Regions from separate parts of the Microbacterium sp. 05N427 genome, predicted to be linked through region 2. Evidence: predicted binding sites of a transcription regulator. Region 2 holds the regulator's gene; the other holds the start of a gene.
The links. Region 2 encodes HspR, which represses chaperone genes until heat shock. Its sites were predicted from a motif close to AAGTTGAGTCNNNNNGACTCAACTT; they were not measured.

Region 1: a site for HspR is predicted at 4,188-4,212, ahead of AC1DG4_RS14500 (ATP-dependent Clp protease ATP-binding subunit). Genes of this name have one in related genera too.

What each region holds. Positions count from the first base shown of each region.
Region 1 is NZ_JBFTMT010000014.1:14,043-21,461, forward strand. It holds gene AC1DG4_RS14490 (transferase) at 54-461, shown strand; gene AC1DG4_RS14495 (LysR family substrate-binding domain-containing protein) at 542-1,318, shown strand; gene AC1DG4_RS14500 (ATP-dependent Clp protease ATP-binding subunit) at 1,618-4,173, opposite strand; gene AC1DG4_RS14505 (glutamine amidotransferase-related protein) at 4,314-5,054, shown strand; gene AC1DG4_RS14510 (glutaminase) at 5,223-5,705, opposite strand; gene AC1DG4_RS14515 (LacI family DNA-binding transcriptional regulator) at 5,825-6,853, shown strand; gene AC1DG4_RS14520 (discoidin domain-containing protein) at 7,035-7,419, shown strand, end outside.
Region 2 is NZ_JBFTMT010000001.1:477,402-484,820, forward strand. It holds gene AC1DG4_RS02285 (nucleotide exchange factor GrpE) at 1-185, shown strand, start outside; gene AC1DG4_RS02290 (DnaJ C-terminal domain-containing protein) at 189-1,175, shown strand; gene AC1DG4_RS02295 (heat shock protein transcriptional repressor HspR) at 1,417-1,881, shown strand; gene AC1DG4_RS02300 (ABC transporter substrate-binding protein) at 2,214-3,584, shown strand; gene AC1DG4_RS02305 (carbohydrate ABC transporter permease) at 3,668-4,594, shown strand; gene AC1DG4_RS02310 (carbohydrate ABC transporter permease) at 4,594-5,505, shown strand; gene AC1DG4_RS02315 (DUF4185 domain-containing protein) at 5,536-6,639, shown strand; gene AC1DG4_RS02320 (ABC transporter transmembrane domain-containing protein) at 6,789-7,419, shown strand, end outside.

The DNA of each region.
Region 1 (7,419 bases), on a different contig from region 2:
ACCGTCACGGTTGCAGATGTATCCGGGGAAAGTCCCGGGCACGGGAGGTTTTCGTGGGCAAGAACTATGTCGACATCGAGGACGGCCAGGGTGGCACGCTGCGCTATCGCAAGCACACCAACGGTCGCGGCCTCATCGCGCACGGTGCCAAGGTGCACCCGCAGGCAGTCGTGGAAGCGGGCGCCTACATCGAACCGCGCGCGAAGGTCGGGGCCGGAGCGCGCGTCGCGCGCGGAGCCTGGGTCGAACCCGACGCGGTCGTGGGCGTGAACGCCCGGATCGAAGCCCATGCCCATATCGGGCAGGGGGCCGTGATCGGGGACGGTGCCAGCATCGGCGTCCGCACCGAAGTCGGGGCCGGAGCGCACATCGCGCGCGGCGCCCGCATCGGCGATGACGAGATCATCGCCGCCGGCATGACGCTGGACACCGACCGCAAGGGGCTCTGGCTCGCAGCCTGACGCCGGGCGGGCGGCGTCGCCGAATGCGGCGGCGCCGCCTCCGCATCCGTTTCACACGCACCCGCCGGTACGCTGAACACATGAGCAGGCGAGGGGCATCCGGCGCACGCAAGCCCGCGGTGCGTTCCGCGAAGGGCGGCGCCCGCAGCACGGTCGGCGGTCCGGGCGGCAAGGGCAAGAGCGGCGGGAAACCTGCCGTCAAGTCCGCACCGCGCGGCAAGAAGGCGGAGAAGGTCGTCTTCGACGCCCCGACCCCGGTCGATGAGCCGCGCACCCTGCGCCTCGGTGCGGTCCCCGGCGCGACTCCGGGTCACTGGATCGACGCCTGGAAGGAGCGGATGCCGAAGGTGACGCTCGAACTCGTGCCGATCGCCTTCGCCGCGCAGCGCACGGCGCTGACCGAGGGCACCGTCGACCTCGCGCTCGTGCGCGCACCGTTCGACAAGGACGGCATGCACGCGATCCCGCTCTACGAGGAGCTGCCCGTGGTGATCGTCGGAGCCGAGTCCCATCTGCTCGCCGCCGAGGAACTCTCCCCCGCAGACCTGGAGGGCGAGACGCTGCTCACGACGCGCGAGGACGTGCTGGGCGATCTCGATCTTCCGACCGAGCCGTCGCGGATCCCCCCGCTCGAGACCGTCGAGGACGCGATCGCGACCGTCGCCTCGGGTGTCGGAATCCTCGTCGCCCCGATGTCGCTCGCGCGCCTGTATCACCGCAAGGACGTCGAGTACCGACCCCTCCGCGATGCGCCGGTCTCACCGGTGCTGCTGGCCTGGCCGGCCGCCGCCACGACGCCCGACATCGAGGCGTTCGTCGGCGTCGTGCGAGGCCGCCGCGCCACGTCCTCCCGCTGAGTCGCCGCGCACCGGGTTGCTCCGGGGCCGTTGAGCGAGCCGGGCCGCACACCGCGGCGGCGCCGAATGCAGGGCCGCGCTCCCGAATGCAGGAGCGCCCCGGCCCACCCGGACGCCGCAAGCCGGAACGACGCGGGCGATACGCCCGCGAACGCCCGGATGCACGTCGCGGTCCTGCAGTTGGGCGGGCCGTCCTGCATTCGGCGGGCAGTCGTCTCCAGCCGCCCACTGGGGCCGTCCCCTGCGCGCACGAAGGGCGGGGGATCCCGGTGGATCGCCCCGCCCTTCGTACGGCGGCGTCAGGCCGCCTGCGCCATCTCCGCGATCGCGGTGACGCGCAGCGCGTCGCCGGACGCGTCCACGACCACGCGCCCGCCGTCGCCCAGCTCCCCCGAGACGAACAGGTCCGCGATGCGGTCGTCCACCTCGCGCTGGATCAGGCGGCGCAGCGGACGCGCCCCGTACTCCGGCTCGTAGCCGTGCTCGCCGAGCCAGGCCACAGCGGCGTCGGTGACGTCGAGCGTCACCTCGCGCCCGGCCAGGCGCCGGGACGTCGCCTGGAGCAGGAGCCGCACGATGCGGCCCAGCTCTTCGCGGCTGAGCTTCTGGAACAGCACGATCTCGTCGATGCGGTTCAGGAACTCGGGTCGCATGGCCTCGCGGAGCTTGCCCATCACGCGCGCCCGCAGGTCCTCCTGCGAGGCGAATCCGTTTGCGGAGGAGTCCTGCGAGGCGACGAACCCGAGCGCGCCCGAGCGCGAGGCGAGGAACTCGGATCCGATGTTCGACGTCATCACGATCACGGTGTTGCGGAAGTCGACCGTGCGGCCCTGACCGTCGGTCAGGCGGCCGTCGTCGAGCACCTGCAGCAGCAGGTTGAACACGTCGGGGTGCGCCTTCTCGATCTCGTCGAACAGCACGATCGAGTAGGGGTTGCGCCGCACGCGCTCGGTGAGCTGCCCCGCCTCGTCGTAGCCGACGTATCCCGGAGGGGCACCGACGAGCCGCGACACCGTGTGCCGCTCGCCGAACTCGCTCATGTCGAACCGGATCACGGCGGTCTCATCGTCGAAGAGACGGTCGGCGAGGGCCTTGGCCAGCTCGGTCTTGCCGACGCCGGTCGGGCCGAGGAACAGGAAGGATCCGACCGGCCGACGGGCATCGCCCATGCCGGTGCGGCTGCGGCGCACGGCCCGCGCCACGGCGGCGACCGCGTCATTCTGCCCGATCACGCGGGCGTGCAGGTCGGACTCGAGGTCCGCCAGCCGCTCACGCTCGCTCTCGGACACCCGGCTGACCGGGATCCCGGTGGCGCGCGCGATCACCGCGGCGATGTCCGCCTCCCCTACGATCGCGGGCTCGGGGTCGACGGGGCCGGCAGGGGTGCCGGCGTCGTCGATCCGGGCCTGTACCGCGGCGATCTCATCGCGGATCCGCGAGGCCTCCTCGTAGTGCTCGGCGCCGACCGCGGCGTTCTTGCGCGCCTCGAGGTCGGCCAGCTCGGCGAACAGCGCCGCGACGTCGGTCACGACGCCGAGACGGAGCCGCAGCCGCGCGCCGGCCTGGTCGATCAGGTCGATCGCCTTGTCCGGCAGCACCCGGTCGGGCAGGTACCGAGCGCTCAGCTCGACGGCGGCGCGGATCGCCTCATCCGTGTAGGCGATGGCGTGGTGCTGCTCATACGCGGGCTTGAGCCCCTCGAGGATGCGCACCGCGTCCTCGATCGAGGGCTCCGCGACCTTCACGGGCTGGAAGCGGCGCTCCAGGGCCGGATCCTTCTCGATCCTGCGGTACTCCGAGAGCGTGGTCGCGCCGACCAGGTGCAGGTCGCCCCGGGCGAGGCGCGGCTTCAGGATGTTGCCGGCATCCATGCCGCCCTCTCCGGATCCGCCCGCGCCGACGACCGTGTGCACCTCGTCGATGAAGACGATGATCTCGCCCTTGTGCGCGGCGATCTCGTCCATGGTCTTGGTCAGGCGCTCTTCGAAGTCGCCGCGATAGCGGGTGCCGGAGAGCATCGCGGGCAGATCGAGCGCCACGACGCGACGGTCCTTGAGCTGCGCGGGCACTGCGCCGTCGACGATCGCGCGGGCGAGGCCCTCGACGATCGCAGTCTTGCCGACGCCGGCCTCGCCGATCAGCACCGGGTTGTTCTTGGTGCGGCGGCTGAGGATCTCGATGGTCTGCTCGATCTCGGAGGCGCGACCGATCACGGGATCGAGCTCGCCCGCGCGCGCACGCGCCGTGAGATCGAGACCGAACTGGTCGAGCATCGGCGTCTCGGATCCGGACGGGGTCGTCGCCTCGTCCTGATCCTGGGCCGTGCCCGCGGGCATGGGTTCACGCAGGCCCTGGGTCAGGGCCTCGGCGGTGACGCCGACACGGGCGAGGATCTGGCCCGCGGGGGCATCCTGCCCGAGCACGAGCGCGAAGAACACGTGCTCCGGCTCGATGTAGGTCGCGCCGGACGAGCGCGCGACCTGGTAGGCGTGGAACAGCGCGCGGCTGGCACTCGGGGTGATGGTCGCGGCCTCGACGTCGGACGTCTCGCCCGGCGCGGGCAGTCGCGTGTCGACGGCGTCGACGATGGTTTGCGGGCCGACGCCGATGTTGCGGATCGCCTGCTCGACCGCGTCGTCCTCGACGATCGTGCGGAGGACGTGGAGCGCGTCGAGCTCGGTCTGGCCGCGCTCGAGCGCGAAGCGGCCGGCGCGCTGCAGGATGCGCTGGGTGCGCACGGTGAGGAACCGGCTGAGGTCGATCGACCGGGTCTGCCGGGCCTGCTCACCGGCGAGGTAGCGGGCGAGGAACTCGTCGAACGAGCCCGAACCCGCATCGGTGAAGTCGTTGGGCATTTCGCTTCCTCTCAAACTTGAGCGTTGTGCTGTCAAGTTCAACGCGACCCTGCGGCGAGTATTCCCGCCCCCTCTCCCGTGTGTTCCGGACCGTTGCAGCGCGACTCCGCCGACCCTCGCCGCTCGCCTAGAATCCAGGGATGGCCTCGCTTCTGTATGTCGGCGTGCGCCCTGAGCTGGATGCGGCGACGGCGGAGCGCGCGTCCTTCCGTGTCGCCCTCGGCGTCGACGCCGACGCGCTCGACCGCATCGACCTCACCACCGCCGCACTGCCCGAGGACGTGTTCGACCGCTACGCCGGCTTCGTGATCGGCGGCTCCCCGTTCAACGTCACCGACGTCCGCAAGTCCGAGGCGCAGCGACGGGTCGAGGCGGATCTGGAGCGGATCGCCGAGCACGCGATCGACGGCGCCACGACCGCGTTCTTCACGTGCTTCGGGATCGGCGTGGTCACCCGCCTCCTCGGCGGCGACGTCGGTATGGACACGCCAGAAGAGGCGACCGCGGCCGAGATCCGCTGCACGACGGACGCCGCGGCGGATCCGCTGTTCGGCCCCGCCGGACCGGTGTTCCACGCCTTCACGGCGCACAAGGAGGGCTCGGCGGAGGTGCCGCCCGGCGCGGTCCTGCTCGCCGGCAACGACACCTGCCCCGTGCAGGCGTATCGCGTGGGCACCGACCTGTACGCGACGCAGTTCCACCCCGAGCCGTCCCCGCGCGACTTCGCCGACCGCATGGTGTTCTACCGCACCACGGGATACTTCGACCCCGACGCCTTCCACACTGTGCAGGAGGCCGTGCTCGGATCCGTCGTGACAGAGCCGGCCCGGATCCTGCACCGCTTCGGCGAGCGCGCCCTGGCTCGTCGCCGCGATCGCTGAACCGCGCCCTTCGTCTCGTCGCTCCGCTCCTCGCTCAGGGACCGGGTACCGCCCCGGTTCCTGAGCGAGCGCAACCCCCGGTTCCTGAGCGAGCGCAGCGAGACGAAGGACCTCAGCGCTCCTCGCTCCGTCCCCGGTTCCTGAGCGAGCGCAGCGAGACGAAGGACCTCAGCGCTCCCCACGCAGCAACGCGATCCGGTCGTCCAGGTAGGCGGAGAGGGGCACGAATCCGCCGGACGCGGACCACCGCACCGACGGCACGCCGTCCACCAGCGCGAGCGGGCCGGAGGAGCCGCCCGCCGCCACGGCGGCCACATCGATCGGGGTCCAGCCCACGTGCACGGTCTCGCCGTCTGCGAAGCCGCCGCGCGACGCCTCGGCCCGGCGCTCCGCCCTCGCGCGCGCCGATTCCGCCGCGTAGCCCCGGCGCACCGGTGCCGCGGAGCGCAGCACCTCGGCCGTGGCGAACACGGCGTCGTCCGCGATCAGGAGCACGCCGAGGTGCCACGCGGATCCGGCGCGGACGATCCGCGGCGCCCGCCATCGCGAGGTCTTCTCACGACCGAGCGCCTCCTGGGGCAGTCCGGCGAGGGCGACACGGGCGCCGTCCAGGAGCACCGCGAGCGGAGCGTCCGGTTCGGAGGAGGTCACGGATCCAGGCTATGCCCGTGCGACGCCCGCGGAGGCGCCTCGCGCGCACCTCCGGATGTGATCGATATCATGCTCCTGTGCCGGGACCACGCCCGGGCGCCCACCCACGATCGGACCCCATGACGACCGCAGCGACGCCGGATCCCCGCCGCATCCCGGGGATGGCCGACGTCGCACGCCTGGCCGGAGTCTCGGCGCAGACCGTCTCGCGCACGCTGAGCGGCAATCCGAGCGTGCAGCCCGAGACCAGGGCGAAGGTGCTCGCCGCGGTCGATCAGCTCGGCTACCGGCGCAACAATGCGGCCCGCGCCCTGTCCTCCGGGCGCAGCAGGGCGATCGGGGTCGTGTCTCTTCGCACGGGCTTCTACTCGCGGGGCGCGGTCGCGGCCGGCATCGAGACCACCGCGTCCGAGGCGGGGTACATCGTGAACTCGGTCACGACGCCCTCGCTCGATGCCGGCGAGATCGAGCGGGCGATGTCGCGCCTCGCCGACCAGGGCGTCGAGGGCATCGTGCTCGCGGTGCCGCTGATCTCGACCACGCGCGCGATCGACGAACTGACCCGCACGCTGCCGACGATCACGATCGACGGCTCGCGCACGGCATCGACCCAGGTGGTCGCCGTCGATCAGCGCGAGGTCGGACGGATCGCGACTCGCCATCTGCTGGATCTCGGCCACGAAACGGTCTGGCACGTGGCAGGACCACAGCAGTGGCTCGACGCCTCGAGCCGCACCCTGGGCTGGCGCGAGGCGCTCGCCGACGCCGGCCGCGAGGCGCCGCCCGAGATCGCCGGGGACTGGTCTCCCGCCTCGGGCCATCGGGCCGGCCAGATCCTGGCACGCATCCCCGAAGTCACCGCCGTGTTCGTCGCGAGCGACGAGATGGCGTTCGGCCTCGCGCGGGCGTTCGCCGAGCTCGGGCGGACGATCCCCGACGAGGTGTCGATCGTGGGCGTCGATGACATCCCGCTCGCGGAGTTCTGCTCCCCCGCGCTCACCACGGTCGCTCAGCCGTTCGTCGACGTGGGCCGCATCGCCGTCGAGCACCTCCTGCATGCGATCTCCCATCCCGGCGCCGTGCCCCCGGCCGAATCGATCGCGCCGCAGCTCGTCGTGCGCCGCTCGACCGCCGCACCCCGTCGCTGACAGCCCGGACCGAGTTCGCCGCCCGCTCTCGCCTCGTCGCGCCCGTGGACTCGACGATGTTCGCGATATCTCCCGCGCGCCGAAAGCGGCGAATTTCGCAGAAGAGTCTTGATGTTAGCGATAACTTGCGAGTACCGTGGCCCGTGTTCTCCCCGCCTCGATGACGCAGCAAGGAAGACCGATGCCTCCACAGATCCTGTCCCTCCCCCGTCGATCACGGGGCGTTCTCGCCGCCGGCGCCGCACTCGCGATCGCCGCGACGACGCTGACCCTCGGCGCCGTCGCCCCGGCGCACGCCGACCCCGCCCCTCCCGCGGGCGCCGCGATCCCCGATACGGGTTACGCGCTGCTCGACGTCGACTCCGAGTCGGCCCCCTACCCCGCCCCGCCCTCCCTCGACGGCACCGCGAAGGGCGCGTTCGACGGCGACTACTCCACCCAGTGGGCGTCGAACTACAACGGCGGCACGCCGGATCCGATGCCGCACTACCTCACGTTCGACATCGGCGCCGAGCACACCCTCACCGGGCTCGGCTACTCCGTCAAGGTGCAGGGCAACGGCCCGG
Region 2 (7,419 bases):
AGGGCGACGACTTCGACCCGCAGCAGCACGAGGCGATCTTCCAGCAGCCCACTCCGGGCGTTGCGAAGGCCGTCGTGCTCGAGGTCGTCGAGGTGGGCTACCGCCTGGGCGATGTCGAGCTGCGTCCCGCCAAGGTCGTCGTCGCCGTTCCCGCTGACCCTTCGGCGGGCTCAGGGACCGTTTAACCTATGGCTAGCCAGGACTGGTTCGACAGGGACTTCTACAAGACCCTCGGCGTCTCCAAGGACGTGTCCGAGGCGGATCTGAAGAAGACCTACCGCAAGCTCGCGCGCAAGTACCACCCCGACTCCAACCCCGGCGATGCCGCGGCGGAGGCGAAGTTCAAGGAGATCAGCGAGGCGTACTCGGTGCTCTCCGACACCGAGCAGCGTGCCGAGTACGACCAGATCCGCGCGATGGGCGCCGGCGGGGCGCGCTTCACGGCTCCGGGGAGCGCCGGCAACGGCGGCTTCGAGGACGTGTTCAGCGCGTTCGGCCGGGGTCGTGGCGGGCAGCAGGGCGACTTCGACGACATCTTCGCGATGTTCAACCAGGGCGGCGGATCCTTCGGATCCGGACGCTTCGGGCAGCCGTCCGGCGGCTTCAGGGGCTACGGAGGGCCGCAGAAGGGCGCCGACGTCACGGCCCGCACGACACTGTCGTTCGCGACCGCGGTGCAGGGTGAGACCGTGACGCTGCAGGGTGAGGACGGCCGACCGCTCAAGGTGAAGATCCCCGCCGGTGTGAAGGACGGGCAGAAGATCCGCCTCCGCGGCCGCGGCCGGCCTTCGCCCGACGGCGGCGAGAACGGCGACATCGTGGTGCAGGTCGCCGTCAAGCCCCACCCGGTATTCACCCGCGATGGGCTGAATCTGCGCGTCACCGTGCCGATCACCTTCACCGAGGCGGCGCTCGGCGCCACCATCGAGGTGCCGACCCTCGGCGGCGATCCGGTCAAGCTCAAGGTCGCGGCGGGAACGCCGTCCGGCCGGGTGCTGCGGGTCAAGGGCCGTGGCGTCACGACGTCCAAGGGAGTCGGCGACCTGCTCGCCGAGGTCCAGGTCGCGGTGCCGTCGCACCTCGATGATGCCGCGCGCGAGGCCCTGGAGCGCTTCCGCGCGGCCGAGCCCGCGGAGAACCCGCGCGCCGAGCTGCTGGCGAAGGCGCGGGCCTGACCATGGGGTCCCCGAGCGCCCTTCGTCTCGTCGCTGCGCTCCTCGCTCAGGGACCGGTTCGCCGCCGGTCCCCGAGCGCCCTTCGTCTCGTCGCTGCGCTCCTCGCTCAGGGACCGGTTCGTCGCTGCGCTCCTCGCTCAGGGACCGGTTCGTGGCCGGTCCCTGAGCGAGCGGAGCGAGACGAAGGGCGCCCGCTCGGCGACCGTGACCGCCCAGGAGGTGCGCTGTGCCTGATGAGCGCATGAGCGCCGACACCCCGGTCTTCGCGATCGCGGTCGCCGCCGAGCTCGCCGGGATGCACCCGCAGACCCTCCGGCAGTACGACCGGATCGGCCTGGTCGTGCCCGGCCGCACCCGTGGCGGATCCCGCCGCTATTCGATGCGCGACATCGAGCAGCTGCGCGAGGTCGCCCAGCTCTCCAGCGAGGGCATGAGCCTTCCCGCGATCGCGCGCCTGCTCGACCTTGAGGACGAGGTGCGCACACTGCACCGCCGCGTTGTCGAGCTCGAGCTCGCGCTGCGCGAGGAGCGCGCCAACCGCCCCGGCGTGCGGGTGTTCGCCGCGGGAACGACCGGATCCGTCATGGCCGTCCCGTCCGGGCGCCGGATCCGCCGCTCCACCGAGGTCGTGCTGTGGCGTCCGTGGGGGAGCCCTCCGGAGCACGCGGACGACCTCGCCGACGACCCGGACGACAGCGCCCGCTGAGCGCGAGCGGGCTCCGTCCGTGTGCCCGCCGGGGCGCCCGCGCGGGGGTCCTCCTACGGGGGATAACGCATCTGAAATCGATTTCCCGTGCGGAGCGCTCAAGGGGCCTGCAAAGCGTCCGAAAGGGTTACCCGGAGTTCCGCAGAAGACGAAATCGGCACTCGACCGCACGGAGTTGCTGATCTGACGAAAAGCGTCTTGTGTCTGAAATCGATTTCGCCTACTCTGAGTGCAACCCGGTCGATGCCGACTCAGCGCGACCGCGGACCCGGCCCCCCGTGCCGGACCCAGCACCGATTCGACGAGGAAGTCGTGTTCCCGAGGAGGAACCCATGAAGACGGACACACAGCGCACGCGCCGGGTGGTGATGGCCGCTCTCGGCGGCATCACGGCGGTAGGACTGCTCGCAGGCTGCGGCTCGAGCACCCCTGGCCAGGCCGCAGGCGGCGGAGGCGATTCCTCCGGCAAGACCACGATCGAGTTCTGGCACCGCACGTTCACTCCGCCCGAGAACGCCTGGTACAAGGACATCGTCAAGAAGTTCAACGCCTCGCAGGACAAGATCGTCGTCAAAGACACCGAGATCCCGGCCGATGCCTGGGACCAGAAGATGAAGGCCGCCCAGGCCGCGGGCAAGGCCCCCGACGTCTACACGCACTCCGGCAGCATCCAGGACGCGGTGAACGCCGGTCAGCTGTACGACCTCGGCAAGGTCGTCGACAAGTCGAAGCTCGGCGAGATCATCGACTCCGCGAAGTCGGTGTCCGAGATCGACGGAACCTACTACGCCTACCCGCTCCTGCAGGAGGCCCAGACGGTGCTGTTCTGGAACAAGGACATGCTCTCCAAAGCCGGTGTCGACACCGACAAGGCTCCCGCCACGTGGGACGACCTGCTCGCCGACTGCGCCAAGATCCAGCCGACGCTCGCCCAGGGCCAGTACTGCATCTCGCCCGCATCCGACGCGATCACCTTCGCCTGGTCGACCGTCGGTCAGCAGTACAACGCCGCAGGGCACACGGCGCTCACCGACGACTGGAAGTCGCCGAACATCGACAACGCCGCATACCGCGACCTGATGTCCAAGTACAAGGAGCTGTGGGACAAGGGGTACATGCCCAAGCAGGCGCTCGCCGCCTACGTCGAGGGCAAGGACTTCGGGCAGAAGAAGGTGGCCTTCAAGGTGTCCGGCTCGTGGATGATGTCCGAGATCGGATCCGACTACCCCGACCTCCTCGCCAAGACCGGGATCGGCGCCTTCCCGAGCGCCTCGAACGCCGACGGACGCACCGCCACCACGCTCGGCAACTTCAAGTGGGTCATCGACGCGAAGAGCAAGAACGCCGAGGCCGCGGGCAAGTTCCTGGAGTGGTCGCTCGCCGGCGATCCGCAGAACCTCGTGCCCTTCTTCGTGAACACGCAGTTCACCAAGGTCCCCGTACGCGCCTCGGTGCAGGACGCCGTCGCGAAGGACGAGGCCGCGGCCAAGGCCCCGTGGTCCAAGGTCATCACGAAGGACATCGCGCCGGACGCGATCCCCGAGCCCACCTACCCGTGGGACGTGTCGCTCGCGGTCGGGACGGCTATGGAGTCGGTGATGAAGGGCGCGGCCTCGCCGGATGACGCGATCAACACGGCCGACGCCGCGATCCAGAAGGTCATCCAGTCGCAGGATCTGCCCAGCAAGGCTCCCAAGAAGTGAGCGCGGCGCGGTCGGGGACCGCTGCGCGGCCGTCCCCGACCGCGCAGACCGCGTCCGGCACCACAGAACGACGGGGAGAGACGATGTCCACCGAAGCGATCGACGACCGGCGCACGGGCAAGCGCCGGCATGCGCGGTACCGGCATCGCGACACGAAGCTCGCCTATCTGATGCTCGCCCCCGTGGCGATCCTGCTCGGAATCTTCGTCGTCTGGCCTGCCGTGTACGCGGGGTTCCTGTCCTTCCAGGACTGGAGCTTCTACAAGGATCCGCAGTTCGTCGGCTGGAAGAACTACGCCGATGTGCTGACAGACCCGCTGTTCGTCGCGACGATCGGCCGCGGCTTCCTGTTCGTCCTGCTAACGGTGCCGCCGATGCTCGTGCTCGCGTTCCTGTTCGCGAGCCTCGTGGTGAGCCTCTCGCGCCGGATGGCGACGATCCTCAAGGTCAGCATCTACATCCCCACGATCATCTCCGGAGTCATCGCGTCGATCATCTTCGTGGTGATCTACGCGTACGACGGCGGGATCCTGAACGCGGTGCTCGCCGCCTTCCACATCGACGCGGTCTCCTGGATCGGGGATCCGGCCTGGTCGCTCCTCGCCGTGGCCGTGCCCGCGGTCTGGCTCGGCATGGGCCTGACCTCGCTCATCATGGTCGCCGCGATGGTCGACATCCCGACGGAGTACTACGAGGCGGCCGCAATGGAGGGCGCCGGCTGGTGGCAGAAGACCTTCTACATCACGCTGCCGCAGATGAAGAACGTGTCCCTGTACCTGCTCATCACGGGATTCGTCGCCGCCATCCAGCAGTTCGAGCTGCCCCTCGTCATGACCCAGGGCGGCCCGCTGGACTCGACAACGCTGCCGAACCTGTTCATCTTCAACCACTTCCGCAACGACGTGAACGTGGGCTACTCGATCGCCGCGGCGCTGCTGCTGTTCGTGGTGCTGGGATCCGTGTCGGCTCTGGTGTTCAAGTTCATCAACTCCGAGAGGCTGGTCGACTGATGAGCGCGACGCACCAGAGCACCGTGCCCGAGACCACCCGGATCGTCCTGGACGGCAAGGACCACCGTCGGATCAGGATTCCGCACGGCTTCGTCGGCTGGGCCGCGCTCGTCGGCAAGGGCGTGGCGGGCCTGATCTTCCTGCTCGCCGCGCTGTTCCCGCTCGCGTGGATGGTGATCGCCGGCTTCAAGGCCAAGACCGAGGTGCTGAGTACTCCGTTCCAGTTCTTCCCCGAGGTGTGGCACTGGGAGAACTACGGCAAGATCCTCGGCGACGAGACCTTCCTGCGCACTCTCGGCTGGACCTTCCTCGGGGCGCTCCTGTTCACGGTGCTCAGCCTCACGGTGAACTCGCTCGCCGCCTACGCGTTCGCCCGGCTCGAGTTCCGGTTCCAGCGGACGCTGTGGGTCGCGGTCATCACCACCATGTTCATCCCGGGGATGACGATCCTGCTCACGAGCTTCATCGTGGTGACGAAGCTCGCGATGCTCGACACGCTCGCGGTGCTGGTGATCCCGGGGGCGGCCAGCGCGGCATCGGTCTTCTTCATCCGGCAGTTCTACCTGAACATCCCGGCCAGTCTCGAGGAGGCGGCGATGCTCGACGGCTGCGGCCGATTCGGGATCTTCGTGCGCATCTTCCTGCCGCTGTCGAAGCCGCCGTTCGTCGTGATGGGGATCACCGCGTTCCTCGCGTACTGGAACTCGTACGTGTGGCCGATCATGACGATCACGTCGCCGGAGAAGTTCGTGCTGCAGCAGTATCTCGCCGAGTTCCGCACCGGGCGCGGCTCGAGCGAGCTCGGCCTGCTCATGGCCGGATCCGTGCTGGCCGCGGCGCCGGTCGTGATCCTGTTCCTGATCTTCCAGCGTCAGATCATCGGCAACATCAAGATGGCCGGACTCAAATAGCCCTGCCACGTTCTCGAAGAGGAGAAGGCCATGTCCGAAGAAGCGATCCGTCCTGCCCGCGGGCTGACCCGCCGGGGTCTGCTGCAAGGAGCGCTCGCGGCGGGAGCCGCGCTCGGCGTCTCGACGCTGGGCGTGGGCCCCGCCGCGGCCGCAGGGCTCACCGTCACGCGAATGAAGGTGCTCGCCGGCACGCAGGCCGGGGTGCAGTACGGGATCGGCGCGACCGATCTCGGGATCCCTGCGCGCACGCCCGACGGGCGGCTGCTCTTCGTGTTCGGCGACACCTGGGCCGATGCGTTGGGCGGCACGAACTGGCGCTCTCCGGTCGCGCTGTACTCCTCGACGGCGAACCTCGCCTCCGGGGTCGTGTTCAACGGCGCGGCGGGCGCGGGCGCGAACACGCAGGTCACTGCGCCGCAGCTCTGGTACTACCCGCACGACGCCTACTACGAGACCGTGATCCCCTCCGACGTGATCACGATCGGCTCACGGATGTACCTGCATGCGATCGTGAACGGGCCGACCTTCGGCGCGGTGCGCTGGACCGAGCTGTGGCAGTCCGACGACTCCGGGGCCACGTGGCAGCACACCGGGCTGAAGTTCCCCGCGGACATGGCCGGCGGGCACTTCCAGTGCATCACGTGGGGCCAGGGCAGTGACGGCTATGTCTACATCTACGGCACCGGCTTCCAGCGCGACAAGGGCATCGTGCTCTACCGGGTGCCGCAGAACAGCATGACGACCCTGTCGGCGTACCAGCCCTGGGGCTTCGCGAACGGTGCGTGGGGCTGGGGCAACCCGGCGACCGAGGTGCTGCCGGGGAAGTTCGGCGAGATGTGCCTGCGGCCGCTCGGTGGCAAGTGGATCCTGACGTGGTTCAACGCCGATGCCTACCGGATCGACGCGATGATCGTGAACACCCCGACCGACAACCTCTATACGGCCGCCAAGACCACGCTGCTGTGGGGCGGTGACTGGGGCGCCGAGGATGCGACCCACGTCGCCCAGCTCTACGGCGGGTACATCCTGCCCGGCTCGACGGTGTCCGACCTGCACCTGAGCGTGAGCCAGTGGAACACGGGGAACAACAGCGTCTATCACGTGGAGCAGTTCCGGATCCAGGGTCTCGCCTGAATCGGTGATATCGATTTCGCGCGAAAGTCGCTAGGGTGGCGACATGCGCCGTTGAACAGAGATTCCGCGGATCCTCGTGATCCTCCCCGACCGCCGTGCCGAGAGCCCGGGGTCGACGACTCTGTTCCCGCTGCGAGAGGAGACGGGCGATGATCGCCCTTCCCGAGAAGTACGTCCCGCCACCGTCCGGGGTGACCCCGGTGGGGTTTCTCGCCTGGCTCATCCGCATGCAGTGGACGACCGTGCTGCAGGGCGTCGTCTGCGACGTGATCTGGCTGCTCGGTCTCGCCCTCACCCCCTGGGCGATCGGCCGCGCCGTCGATGAGGGGCTGGTCGCCGGGGACTACGGCGCGTTCCTGGGGTGGCTGGGCGTCGTGGTGTGGCTGCAGCTGCAGCACTCCCTGATCCAGGGGCTCAGGGACAGGGCCGGATCCATCAACTACGAGCGAGGGGTGTGCCGGGTCGATCAGGTGATCGTGCACACGGCGACCCGGATCACGGTCGCCGCCGACCGTCGCCTCGGATCCGGTTCCGTCGTCACGATGGCGTCGAACGACGCGTGGTGGTTCGGGTTCGTTCCGATCAACGTGGGCACGCTGGTCTCGGCGCTCGCCTCGTTCATCACCGTCGCCGTGCTGCTGCTGCGCGACTCCGTGCTGCTCGGGGTGCTCGTGATCGTCGCAGTCCCCGCGTTCTCGATGCTGCAGGTGTTCCTCGTCGGCAACCTGCGGTCGCGGCAGAGCGTAGCGCGCGAGGCGACGCGGGAGATGAACACGGTCG